DNA from 3 places in the Desulfosoma caldarium genome. Region 1 is predicted to be linked to each of the others. Evidence: riboswitches for the same ligand, from Rfam matches in the RefSeq annotation. Region 1 holds a riboswitch; each other region holds the start of a gene.
The links. Region 1 has a riboswitch for cobalamin ahead of EDC27_RS02175 (precorrin-8X methylmutase). Riboswitches for the same ligand answer to the same signal wherever they lie in the genome.

Region 2: linked by a shared signal. The riboswitch ahead of cobT (nicotinate-nucleotide--dimethylbenzimidazole phosphoribosyltransferase) and the one ahead of EDC27_RS02175 (precorrin-8X methylmutase) in region 1 are both predicted to bind cobalamin.
Region 3: linked by a shared signal. The riboswitch ahead of EDC27_RS05020 (hypothetical protein) and the one ahead of EDC27_RS02175 (precorrin-8X methylmutase) in region 1 are both predicted to bind cobalamin.

Annotation. Positions count from the first base shown of each region.
Region 1 covers NZ_RJVA01000009.1:353,376-357,584, forward strand. The annotation lists gene EDC27_RS02170 (FAD-dependent oxidoreductase) at 1-1,549, shown strand, start outside; cobalamin riboswitch at 1,677-1,864, shown strand; gene EDC27_RS02175 (precorrin-8X methylmutase) at 2,011-2,694, shown strand; gene cobI (precorrin-2 C(20)-methyltransferase) at 2,911-3,621, shown strand; gene EDC27_RS02185 (FecCD family ABC transporter permease) at 3,743-4,209, shown strand, end outside.
Region 2 covers NZ_RJVA01000011.1:166,073-170,281, reverse strand. The annotation lists gene EDC27_RS06665 (ABC transporter substrate-binding protein) at 1-1,438, shown strand, start outside; gene cobT (nicotinate-nucleotide--dimethylbenzimidazole phosphoribosyltransferase) at 1,477-2,541, opposite strand; cobalamin riboswitch at 2,645-2,840, opposite strand; gene EDC27_RS06655 (DUF3303 domain-containing protein) at 3,129-3,404, opposite strand; gene EDC27_RS06650 (cytochrome c3 family protein) at 3,593-4,036, shown strand.
Region 3 covers NZ_RJVA01000010.1:381,873-386,081, forward strand. The annotation lists gene EDC27_RS05010 (epoxyqueuosine reductase) at 1-785, shown strand, start outside; gene EDC27_RS05015 (sirohydrochlorin cobaltochelatase) at 746-1,663, opposite strand; gene EDC27_RS05020 (hypothetical protein) at 1,781-2,029, opposite strand; cobalamin riboswitch at 2,239-2,423, opposite strand; gene EDC27_RS05025 (DUF4198 domain-containing protein) at 3,126-3,935, shown strand; gene EDC27_RS05030 (hypothetical protein) at 3,959-4,209, shown strand, end outside.

The DNA.
Region 1 (4,209 bases):
CACCAGTTTTCATATGCTACGTACGCCTGAATTCTTTGAAAAAGCCAAGGGTGTTCGCGTCATGACGCGAACCCGGGCGGAAGCCATCGACCGGCGCCGCAAGGTGCTTCGCCTTCGACGCCTGGAAACCCAGACCGAAGAGGAGCTTTCCTACGATTACCTGGTGCTGGCCACTGGCAGCGTTCCCAACACGTTGCCCGTTCCCGGCCTGGATCATCCTCGCGTCTTTCGGGTGTCCAATTTGCATGATGCCGCGGCCATCAAGGAAATGCTGGCCAAAGGGGCCGTGGGCCGCGCCGTGATCATCGGCGCCGGGGCCATCGGATGCGAAATGGCGGAAGCGGTCAGCGACATGTGGGGCGTGGAAACGTGCCTTGTGGACATCGCGTCACACGTGCTGCCCGGTGTGTTGGACTCCGTACCGGCCCGAATGGTGTCCGAGCATCTCCAGGAGCGCGGCGTGGCCGTCTACACCGAAGAGACGGTTCGGGAAGTGATCCCGGGCTCGGAAGACGGCTCCCTTACGGTGCGAACGGACAAAAGGGATTTGGACGCGGACTTGGTCATCACGGCCGTGGGCGTTCGCCCCAACGGCCGGCTCGCCCGCGAGGCCGGCCTGCTCGTGACGCCTCGAGGGGGCATCGTGGTCAATGAGCGCCTGCAGACATCGGATCCCTGGATCTACGCCGGAGGGGACTGCATCGAAGTGATGCATCACATCACGGGAAAGCTCTTTCACTTTCCTCAAGGATCTTTGGCCAACCGGCAGGGGCGCATCATCGGCACGAACATCGCCGGAGGACACGCCACGTTTGAAGGGTCCGTGGGATCCTTTGCCGTCAAGGTTTTCGACCTGGCCGTGGCAGCCGCGGGCCTTTCCTTCAAGGCCGCTTGTTCGGAAGGCTTTGACGCCGTGCAGGCCCTCGTCATTCAAGCCGATCGCGCCCACTTTTATCCCACACAGGACCTCATGACCCTGGCCCTGGTGGTGGATCGAAGAACACGAAGGCTGCTGGGCATTCAAGGCGTGAGTCGCAATGGAGACGCCCTTGTGGGCCGCATCAACGCCGTGGTGCCTCTTTTGGCTCGGCACGGCACGGTGGAAGACCTATCCAACCTGGAAGTGGCCTACTCGCCACCCTTTGCTTCCGCCATGGATATCCTCAATGCCTTGGGGAACACAGCCGAAAACATTCTGGACGGCCACAACGTCACCATGGATCCCGAGGACTTTGAGCGCTGCTTTTTGCAAGAAGCCAGCCCAGAAGTGGTCTGTTTGGATGTGCGCGGGCCTCGCAACGCCGCCCCCTTTGTGGAGGCTTTTGGCGACCGCTGGCTCAACATTCCGCAGGAAACTCTGGCCGAAAGGCTGGATGCGCTCCCCAAGGACAAGCGTCTTCTGGTGATGTGCAATTCGGGCGTGCGATCCTACGAAGCGCTTCTGCAACTTCGAGCCGCAGGCTTGGAAAACGCCGTCAATGTCCAAGGCGGCGTGGCGGCCATCAAAAAAGCGGGCATGCTTTCATTGGATAAGGATGAGGACACGTAGAACGGCCGGGGGCCCTGGTTCATTGGGTTTGCACGGCGAGCTTCCAGTTACGCCGCACGCTGCTGTTGACGCAGCGTATGCATTGGTCTAGTAAAGGAACGTCCACGTCTTCAACGTGGCGTTCTTTGATAAGGTGAGAGGATCAGGTACCCGCATGCGGGTTGAAAAGGGAAGACGGTGTGATTCCGTCGCGGTCCCGCCGCTGTGAACGGGGACGAAAGCCGATGAACCCACTGTCCCATGGGCATGGGATGGGAAGGGCGGCCGGTAGGGTGATCCGTGAGCCAGAAGACCTGCCTGAATCCTTTCATGGAAGGGAACCCGATGGTAAAGGGCTCTTCCGCCGTCCAAAGGCTTCGAGGTCCAGGTCTTTGGACGAGACAAGGGATGAAGAAAACGGGTGCAATCCTTGGAACGGAAACGTTTCAAGGATTTTTTGTTTCCCAAGGAGCGCATGGTCCATGACACTCCAGGACAAGGCAGCCGACGGCCCACGCGGGCCGCTGGTTTCGGCCGGACAAGCCATTGAAGACCTAAGCTTTCGCATCATCGACGCCGAAATGGGGCCCCACGGGTATCCACCCGATCAGTGGTCCATTGTGCGTCGCGTGATTCACACCACGGGCGATTTTGAATATGCGCGGCTCATAAGAATTCATTCCCGAGCCGTGGAAGCGGGCTGTGAAGCGCTGCGCCGGGGCGCTACCATTTATGCGGACACCCGCATGATTCAGGTGGGGCTTTCTTCAACGCGGCTTCAATGGTTTGGCAATGCCGTCGTGGTGCCCGCATCACAGCCGGCCGTACGCGACATGGCGCATCGAGATGGGCTGACCCAATCCGCGGCCGCCTTTCGCCATGCCGGGCCCAATCTTCATGGGGCCATCGTGGCCGTAGGCAACGCCCCGACGGCCCTTTTGGAAACGTTGCGGCTCATGGAACAAGAACACATTCGGCCGGCTTTGGTGGTGGGCGTTCCCGTGGGTTTTGTGCAGGCCGACACCGCCAAGGAAGCCTTGTGGCAAGACCAGGCCGTGCCGTCCATCACGGTGCTCGGCCGCAAAGGGGGAAGCTCGGTGGCTGTGGCCATTTTGCACGCCCTGATGGAACTGGCCCACGGCGCGGACGCGGCCCCGGTTCGCTGACGGCGCAGAAGATCCGTTGCCGCTCGTCCCTTTCCATGGCGCGTTTGATGGCGCACGGCATGGAAGCACCGCGACGGCGATCTTCCGGAGCCGCGCCGCGTGGCGAGACTCGGACCCATGGCAGAACCGGCCCCGGCGGAGTGCCGCGCGGCTCGATGATTTGTGATCCCCATACCCAATCGGCTCTACAATGGGCTCGAAAAAAGGAAAAATTTCATGCTGGGAACGCTGTACGGCATCGGTGTGGGTCCGGGAGACCCGGACCTTTTAACCCTCAAGGCAGTCAAGATTCTCGGTCGTGTGGGCCACGTGTATGCCGCTTCGTCCTCGTCCAACGACTACAGCCTGGCATTGGAAATCGTTCGCGATCATTTGCGCGACGGTGTGCCCGTTCACTTTTTGGACTTCCCCATGACCTTTGACAAGAATCACCAGGAAGAAGCCTGGCGGGCCAATTGCGACACGGTGGCGGAGCAACTGGAAAATGGCGTCGATGTGGCCTTTCTCACTCTGGGCGATCCCATGACGTTCAGCACCTTCATCTACCTGTGGCGCACGATAAAGTATCGGCTGCCATCGGTGCCCGTGGAAATCGTTCCAGGGATCACGTCCTATCAGGCGGCTGCCGCGTGCGCCGGGGTCGCCTTGGCGGAAGCGGAAGAAACCCTTACCATCATTTCCGGCGCCAAAGGCGGCCGGCGCCTTTCGGATATTCTTCCCTTTTCCGACAACGTGGTCCTTATGAAAGCTTACAAGCAGTTTCCGCAGATCCTTGACCAGATTCGCCGTTTCGGCCTTGAGGACTCCGTGTGCTTTGTCAGCCGCTGCGGCCTCAAAGGCCAGGTGGTGGAAAAGGACTTTCGCGCCCTGGAAGACCTCAAACCCCATTACCTTTCTCTCCTTATCGTCAAAAAAGGGGCGCGTTGACCTGGGCGCCTGTTCGAGCATGGGCTTTTGGCCCACGGCCATGTCCATCACTTTCAACGGGCGTCCCTAAGAAGCCGATCATGCATTTCAAGACAGCCTGCACGAGGATTCAGGAGAGCCCGTGAACGCGACCCATGCCCCTTCGGCCCCACGTTCTTCGGTGTCCGGAACCACGGCGGCGGCGGGCAAACTTTCGGCTGCCGCAAGGGGGTGGCGAATTCGTGCCTTTTGGGTCACCATCATCTTTCTGGTGCCGGCACTTTCATTTTATTGCATCACTGTCGGCCCTTACGCCATCGAATCCCACACCCTGTGGCGCGTCTTGGGGTCAATTTTTCATGCGGCACCGTCGGCGCTTTCAGAAAAAGAAACCGCCACCGCCCATTACATTGTCGTGCATCTTCGACTGGCGCGCGTCGCCCTGGCCCTTCTTGTGGGCGCCGCCTTGGCCCTATCGGGCACCGTCTATCAGGGGATTTTGTTGAACCCTTTGGCGGATCCTTTCACGCTGGGCGTGTCCACGGGCGCCGCCTTTGGCGCGTCCGTGACCATTCTTATGGGGTGGGCGTCCTGGAAGCTGGCGGGCAT
Region 2 (4,209 bases), on a different contig from region 1:
GATTCGACTTTTGGTGGGCCTGCATCGCGAGGCAGGCCAAGTGGACCGCGCTCTCTTCTGGCTCGACAAGGGCTACGCCGCGCAACTCGGCCCTGAGGATCAAAGACTTTTGGACCAAGAGGCTTCTGCACTGGTCTTGACCCTGGAAGGCCCCGCTGTGGAACGGGCCCTTCAGACCTACACCGCCGAGCGCCTCGTGCCTTTCTTGCTCTATCGTCGCCTTCAGTTGGGCCCCGCGCAAGGGCGTCGGGACGGTCTGCTCAAGCTGATGGCCCAGTATCCCCAACATCCCATAGCCCGCCGCATCGAAGAAGAACTTCGAGGGGTCATGGGGCCCTTGCCCCAGGCGGATCCTCATAAACTCGGGTGCATGGTACCTCTGAGCGGCCCCCATAGCGCGCACGGCCGGCGGTTGGTCAAGGGTGTGGCCCTGGCTTTGAGGCATTGGGAAAAGCTGTTTCATGGGACTTCAGCCCGGTTGGTTTTGGCGGACACCCAGGCCAACCCGGACGTGGCTGTGAGCGCTCTCAACCACCTGGTGCAGGAAGAGCGCGTCCTTGCCGTGCTGGGGCCACTGAACCCGAAAAGTGCCAAAGCCATTCTTTCCACGGTGAATGAAAAGGGAATTCCCGTGGTCAGTTTTACGGAAAAGCGCCACGTCACCTCCCAGACCCCTTTTCTTCTCCACGCCTTCATGGACCATCAGGACATGATCGGCGCACTGCTCACTTATTGTCGAAACGCCATGGGGTTTCGAAACTTCGGCGTGCTTTACCCGGAAGAACCTTACGGGCGCGCTCTGAGGGACATCTTTGTTCGCAAGGTTCTGGAGCTGGACGGAAGAGTGGTGGTGGAGAGCACCTACGCGGCCGGCATGACCGATTTCAAGGGTCCCATTCAGGTTATTGCCCAGCATGTGGCCAAAGGATTCGGGGTGGATATTTCGGAAACACCCTTGGATGCCCTCTTCATTCCGGACGCCGCCGACACCATCGCTTTAATCGCGCCGCAGTTGCCCTATTACAATGTGGTGGGTGTGACGCTTTTGGGCACGAATCTGTGGGAAGAAAAGATCCTGCTCTCCGCGGGCGGCGTGTACCTGGAAGGGGCGCTGTTTCCTTCCGCCTTTCAGAGGGGCACCTTCGAGGCGCAAGACCCCGTTCAGGAAGCCTTTGCGCGAGACTATGGCGAAACTTACGGTGAAGAACCCGATTTTCTCGCGGCCCAAGGCTACACCGCAACCCTGATGGCCCTGCATGCGCGAGAACACGTCCTCAAGGAAGGCCGGCCCGATCGCCTGAGCTTTCGGCAGTGGCTGCTTCGAGTGGAACTGCCCAACGGACCCCTGGGCCCCGTGCGGTTCGCACCCGACGGCCACATGGAACGCCAATATCCCATTCTTCAAGTCCAAGGCGGCGCGGTGGTGCGGGTGGATTGATAGGCCATGACCGCACCATCCGCGACGGCACCGCAGCTTCAACGTCCGGTATCCGTGACGCCGGCTTCCTCAAAAGTCTTGATGTCCCGAAGGACGCGCGCCGAAGCTTCCACCAGGCTTATCGCCAAGGCCGCTCCCGTGCCTTCCCCCAGCCGCATGGACAGGTCCAACAAAGGGGAAAGTCCCAAGAGCTCGATCATGGCCCCGTGACCCACTTCCTGACTGCGATGGGATACAAAGAGATAATCCTTGGCGAACGGCGCGAGCTGACAGGCGATGAGCGCCCCCGCCGTGGCAATGAAACCGTCGCAAACCACGGGCGTGCGCACCGCCGCAGCGCCGAGAACCGCTCCGGCAAGCCCGGCGATTTCATATCCACCCACCTTGGCCAGAACATCCACCGGATCGGCGGCATTCGGTCGGTTAACGGCCAAAGCCCTTTCCACGGCCCGCACTTTACGATTCCAGGCGGCATCGTCAATGCCGGTGCCTCGCCCTGTGAGGTCCTTGACGGGCTTCCCCGTCAGGGTCGCGACGATGGCCGTGGACGGCGTCGTGTTGCCGATGCCCATGTCCCCTGTGCCCACCAGATGAAAACCTTCGTCTTGAACGGCGTCCATGACCAGGCGAGCCCCCTCCACTAGGCCACGAACAGCTTCATGGCGTTCCATGGCCGGTCCTTTCGTTATGTTGCGCGTCCCTTTGCCGATCTTACGTCGAATCACGGCCCAGTCCTCAGGAAGATCGGAGGCCACGCCCAAATCCACCACGCGCACCTCAGCCCCCACATGATCCGCCAAGATATTGATGGACGCCCAGCCCTTGAGAAAACTAAAGACCATCTGCGCCGTGACTTCCTGCGGGTAGGCACTGACGCCTTCTTCGGCTACACCGTGATCACCGGCCATGGTGAAAATGATTTTTCTGCTCACACTGGGCGACACGCTTCGGAAGATGGCTCCCAGTCGCGCGGCCATCTCCTCCAGCCGTCCCAAGGAGCCTCTCGGCCGAATTTGAGACCGCAGTCTTTCCCAGGCGAGCTTTTCCCAGTGCGAATCCGCCGGTTCAATACGGGCCACAATGCTTTGAAGCTCTTTTTCCATAGGCATGCCACTCCCCTCTTGATTTGTCGCTTTTCCAACAAAAAAGCCTTCGAGGTCCCAAGACCTCGAAGGCTTACCTTGAGGCGCAGGTAAACTTTCGGTCCACTCATTGTCCGGGTGGCAGGTCTTCTGACTTGCGGATCTTCTGACTCTTCGGGCCTTCCCGATTCACGACCGGAATCAGTGGCTTTTTTCCGAAGGCATCCCCGCTTACAGCGCCGGCCCAGCGTGGCGGCTTTGCACCGCCTTCCCTATTCTCCCCGTGCTCTTTTCGGGGCACCATCCCGGACGTCGCCCAGCGTACTTAGAGTCAATGCAAGCGGGCCTTTTCTCTCCTTTCCTTAATTTTCCCCAGAAACCGTCGACGTGACTTCGTGTTCGAGAAGGTTTCTCTCGACCGCTCTTGGGCCCTTCGAGGAGTTGCCTTCCTCGGCCTGCGCTCAGCCGTCCCGCTCACCGCTCATGAAGCCCCACACAGCCACAGCGACGCCTCGCCCCGCTCAAACTCTTTTCTGTAGAAAACCCGCAGGGCGCCATCTAGCCGGGCCGGTTGCGCCGCGATGACCGGTGGCCCGGTCGAACCAAACCTAGGGTTTCTTCGATGTTCGCCGCAAAAGCTTCAACGCCTTTTTGGTCTCCATCACCGGCACCACTTCGGCCACGCCTAAATCCGTCCACTGAAAGACGGCCGCCGCGAGATGCGTCTCATCTTCTGCTTCGAAAAGCCGAAACACGCGATGCCCCGTCACATCGAACCACTCCCCCTTCATGGCCGTTCCCGGCACTTCGGGAAGTTGTTCCGTACGCTGAATGACGCGGTCGCGATCTTCCGGAGCGTAGCTATAGATGGCCATAAACAGCATCACAAGCCTCCTCTTGAGAGATCTGCCCAGCACATCTTTTTTGTCCTATATACTCCAAGGCGTTCCTGATCTGTCAAGGAACGATTTGAAGGCCAAAAAGCCTTGACGGCTTCATGACATGCTCACTAGAATAGCGGGCGTGAATGGAATCACAAACTCAAACTGTATGAGGGAAAGGAGGTGACACCGTGAAAGGAAAACGTTGGTTTGGCCCGTCGGTTTGCGTTGCCGTGGCTCTGTTTGTGGGAGCCCTCATGGCCGTGGCGGCGGACGCTCCGGATGTGATGACCATGAATTCCACCCTGTGGCCCAGCCACACGAAGGCCCTCGTTGAGTTCGCGCACAAGAAGCACGCCGAGGAGTACAAGATCGCCTGTACGGAATGTCATCACAAGTACGAGGGTGGCCAGAACGTATGGAAGGAAGGGGATCCTGTGCAAAAGTGCCAGGAGTGCCATAATGAGCCGACCATTAAAGGGGAAAAGAAACTGCCTCCCGAACAGCAAAAGCTCAACTTGAAACTGGCCTTCCACAACAATTGTCAGGGTTGTCACAAGAAACTGAAGGCCGAAAATCCGCAAACCACCGCTCCGACCACGTGCGTGCAGTGTCATCCTAAGAAAGAAGGGTAGAAGTAAAAGGCCTCTCGTAGGCCACCTGCCGCCAAACCCTTCTCCTTGGGCATTTTCCGATTCGGTGGAGAAGGGTTTGGTCTTGACCAAAACCATTTCAAAGAGGGGCTCACCCTTTGAATCAAAAGAAAACCCGAGAGACACATATCTCCCGGGCCTTTCACTCACTCGGC
Region 3 (4,209 bases), on a different contig from region 1:
TGGGCACAAAGCTTCAGGACATCATAGAAACGTCCATGCGCGCTTGGGCCGACCGTCACGGCGGGAACATCTATTGGCGACTTCCTGTGTGTGTCGGCGTCGCTGGAGTCGAGGATCCTTTGTTTGAAAAACTGAGGGAGGTTGCCGCGCCCGATCATGCTCGGCCGCAGGACCTTCTGCCTTTCGCGGCTTCGGTGATCGTCTTTTTTTTGCCGTTTCGAAAAGACCTCGCCAAGAAAAACCGATCGGATACGCCTTACGCTGCCCGCTCCTGGGCCGAAGCCTACGTGGCCACCAACGCCCTCATTGCCGAGATCTGCGAAGCCCTGAAGCATCATTTGGCCCAGGAAGGCTATGACAGCGCTACCACGCCGGCAACCCACAATTTCGATGAAAAACGCCTCGTCAGCCGATGGTCTCACAAGCATCTGGGCTACATTGCCGGGCTCGGAACCTTTGGCGTTCATCACCAGCTCATCACGCATCAAGGGGCGTGCGGCCGACTGGGCAGTTTGGTGACGACCAAACCCATGGCGCCGACGCCACGCCCCACCGTGGAATACTGCCTCGCCAAATCGGGTCATCCGTGCACGGCATGCGTTCGCCGCTGCACCTTTGGAGCACTCACCCTCGACGGGCTGGACCGGCATCGCTGCTACGCCCAGCTCTTGGAAAACGATCGCCACTTCAAGGATCTTCCCCTGGTGGATGTGTGCGGCAAATGCGTGGCCGATGTACCGTGCAGTTATGGCATTCCCAAAGCCTCCATGGCCGATTGCAGGTGACGGATCCAAACGTCCACCACCGCCGGAACTTCTCCCATGCCGCGAAAGACCGGAACCGCCTTAATGCCCTGGGCTTCCAGCTGAGATTTCCAACTGTCGGGCTCTTCACCTGCCATATCGTTGCGAGCGTGGTCACCGGCGACAACCATGAAGGGCACCAAGTAGGCCTTGGGCACGCGGCGGCTTTTTAAAGTGGACAGAACGTTTTCAAAGGGAAGAGCCCCTTCCACCGTGGCAAGATACATGTTGCTATCCTGTTTTCGAAAGTAGCTGTCCATGGCGACGTAGGCGGCATCGGCGGGATGGTGCTCACTGCCGTGCCCCATGTAGATCACCGCTTCATTGGGCTTTCGCTCTAAAGGCACACTCTCTGCCATGGCTCGCGCCACCTGGACCATGTCTTCGGCGGATGAGATGAGGGGCTGTGCAAAGGTGACTTTTTTGAAGCCGCCCACCATCTGCGCGAAGAACCGGGCGTTTGTGTAAAGATCATGAAACTCCGCTCCCGGAATGATATGCAGTGACATGACGGCCACGTGTGTAAAACCATCCTCCATGAGCTTGGCCAGGGCGGTTTCCGGAGCATCGAGGGATTGGCCCTGAGCGCGAAGTTTTTTGCGTATGATGCTGGAGGTGTAGGCCCAGCGCCTTTCCACTTTAGGGAAAGCCGCTGCGATGCGCTGGTCGATGAGATCGTAGGCTTTTTGGGCTTCCGGAACACTCGTTCCAAAGGCCACCACGAGAATGGCCGGCTTTGCCTCTTCGGCGGATTCATGCTTGGCCATCGCCTTTTTAACTCCCGTGCTTCCCAGAACCATCCCCACCAATCCCAGTTGTACGAGAAGAACCCACGCGCCTTTTCTTAACTTGGCCACCATACGATATTCCTCCCTTTGAACGCAAAAGGCTTGACTTCTTGCCTGCGAAGCGCCGCACAACCCCAAGCCCTTTCCAGGGTTGCACCGCGTCCACGCGGTGTCCTCGCCGGCTCTCCCTTAACCGCAAAGACGCAGGGGGGCTCCGATGATGGACATGCCGCGTTCGCCGTCCACCTGAGCTCGAACACAGAGGATTTCCTGCATGCCTTGGGTGAGCATGCGCCACCAGTTTTCGGCAATCTCGAATTCCGAGCGAGCCACGCCGATGGCGTGCGCGCCAAAGCGGTCCATGCAGGCATAGGAACCCCAGCTGTCCTCGTGGAGTTCTCCCCCTTGGGTCACATAGACAATCAATCCTCTTTTCATCAGAATCCTCCGTTTTTTGAAGGCGCCCGGGGCCCATGGGTGCAACCCCGGGCGGTCAAAGGGTAAATGGAACGATGAGGAGGGTGGTGCTGGGAAAAAGGTGGGCCGCCTTTTTCCCCAAAAAAAATCCTTAGAGCCGACGGCTCTAAGGATTGCACCCAGTTTCGCTTAGTCCTCACGCGGGAAACATGACGGCATGCACCCGTGCCGCATTTCCCAACGATCAGGCAGGTCTTCTGGCTCACGGATCGTCCGAGCGCTTGCACCTTCCCAACGCCTTGGCGGCGTCAGTGGTTTCGTCGCAAGCGCCGTCCCCGTTCACAGCGGCGGGACCGCTCCCGACTTTCACGGGATTCCCTTTTAAGCAGCAAGCACCTGATCGCTCCGGCAACTTGTGACTTCCTGCTACCGCTCCGGCCTCACCCTTGTCAAGAGAAATTTTCTCGACCCCCTGCGGGACCATTTGAGACGCCAAAAGCCCCCTGGCCCTTCCTCTGTGAACGGTCCCTGCAGAAGCGGCATACGGTGCGAAATATTGTGGCGCCTTGCGAAGCTCTTGGACTGTGAGCAGCCCCGTTGGGATTTTACGACCCCTGGTAGACGCCAACATATCCTACACCTCAGGGGCTTTGCCCACGGTCATTTGGATGGCGTCTTCCGTTTCCACAATCTGAAGCACCGTGCCGCCGTTATGGGCCACCACCCGTTCCATCTTGGGTCTTTGCGCCGCCGTGATGAGAAAGCGAAAACTCTGACCGGGCCGCACGAATCTGAGACGTAAACTTACGTCCAGAAACCCCGCTCAGCAATCATCCCTGTAGTCGGCCACAAGATCACTGCTCGCTGCCTGGTTATTCTCAGGGCGGTCTTGTCGCATTCTTGAATCCTTTTTAAAGCGGTCTGAAACCTGTGAGTGCCTTGACACGTGTTGTGTTTTCCTTCACTTTAGTTCGTTAAGGAAAGGTCGAAGCCTTTCAAGCCCGGCCCACACAGCTTGAGGGATGCCGTCCCTCACGCCATGAACCTCCGGTCACGAAGACCTCGTGGAATTTTTTCTCCTTCAACAACCCAAGCACATCGAACAAAGGAGGTTGTCATGAATCATCGCATCGCCGTTTCGGTCTTGGCCATGGTTTTATTGAGCGGTTTTTTGGGCACGGGGTCGTCCCTGGCTCATTTTGGGCTCATTCTGCCTTCCGACGACATTGTCACGCCGGAAGATTCTAAGACCCTCACGGTGCAGGCCAAGTTCCTCCATCCCATGGAGGGGCACTACATGGAAATGGTCAAGCCCAAGCGTTTCGGCTTTGTGCGCTTGGGCCAGACAACGGATTTAACCACTTCCCTGCAAGCCCGCAAAGGGCGTGGCGCCGATCAGGACAGCGACTTCACGTACTGGGAAACCACCTATACGGTTCGAAAGCCCGGAAACTATGTCTTTTTCATGGAACCCAACCCGTACTGGGAACCCGCGGAGGACAAATACATTGTGCACTATACAAAGGTGTGCGTCCAGGCCCTTGGCCTGGAAGAAGGCTGGGACGAGCCCGTGGGGCTGGAGACGGAAATCGTGCCGTTGACAAGGCCCTATGGACTGTGGACCGGCAATGTGTTTACCGGCCGCGTGCTTCTCAAAGGAAAGCCCGTCCCGTATGCGGAAGTGGAAGTGGAATACCTCAACGAATCCCCGGATAATCCATCCAGGGTGGCAGCCCCTTCCGATCCGTACGTGACTCAGGTGATTAAGGCCGACGGGAACGGTGTGTTCACCTACGCCATGCCTCGCGCGGGCTGGTGGGGCTTTGCCGCGCTCAGCGAGGCTTCCTGGAAGCTCAAAAAGGACGGGAAACCCAAACCCGTGGAGATCGGGGCCGTCTTTTGGGTGCACACCACGGACATGAAATGATTTCGCGGGCATGGAGGGCAATCATGGGCCATCATCACGATGCCACAACCCCAAAACATGAGCACGATCACTGCACCCAGGCTTCCCATCAGGCTCATCACGGGGGCAAGCACGACGCACATTTCGGCCACGAAGGCCATACCGCTTTGGCAGAATCCGAAGGTGGTGCCCTTTCCATGAGAGAAAAGCTGGCCAAAATGCTGGATCACTGGCAGCACCACAACGAAGACCATGGGACGTCCTATCGCCGCTGGGCGCAGCACGCGCGATCGGA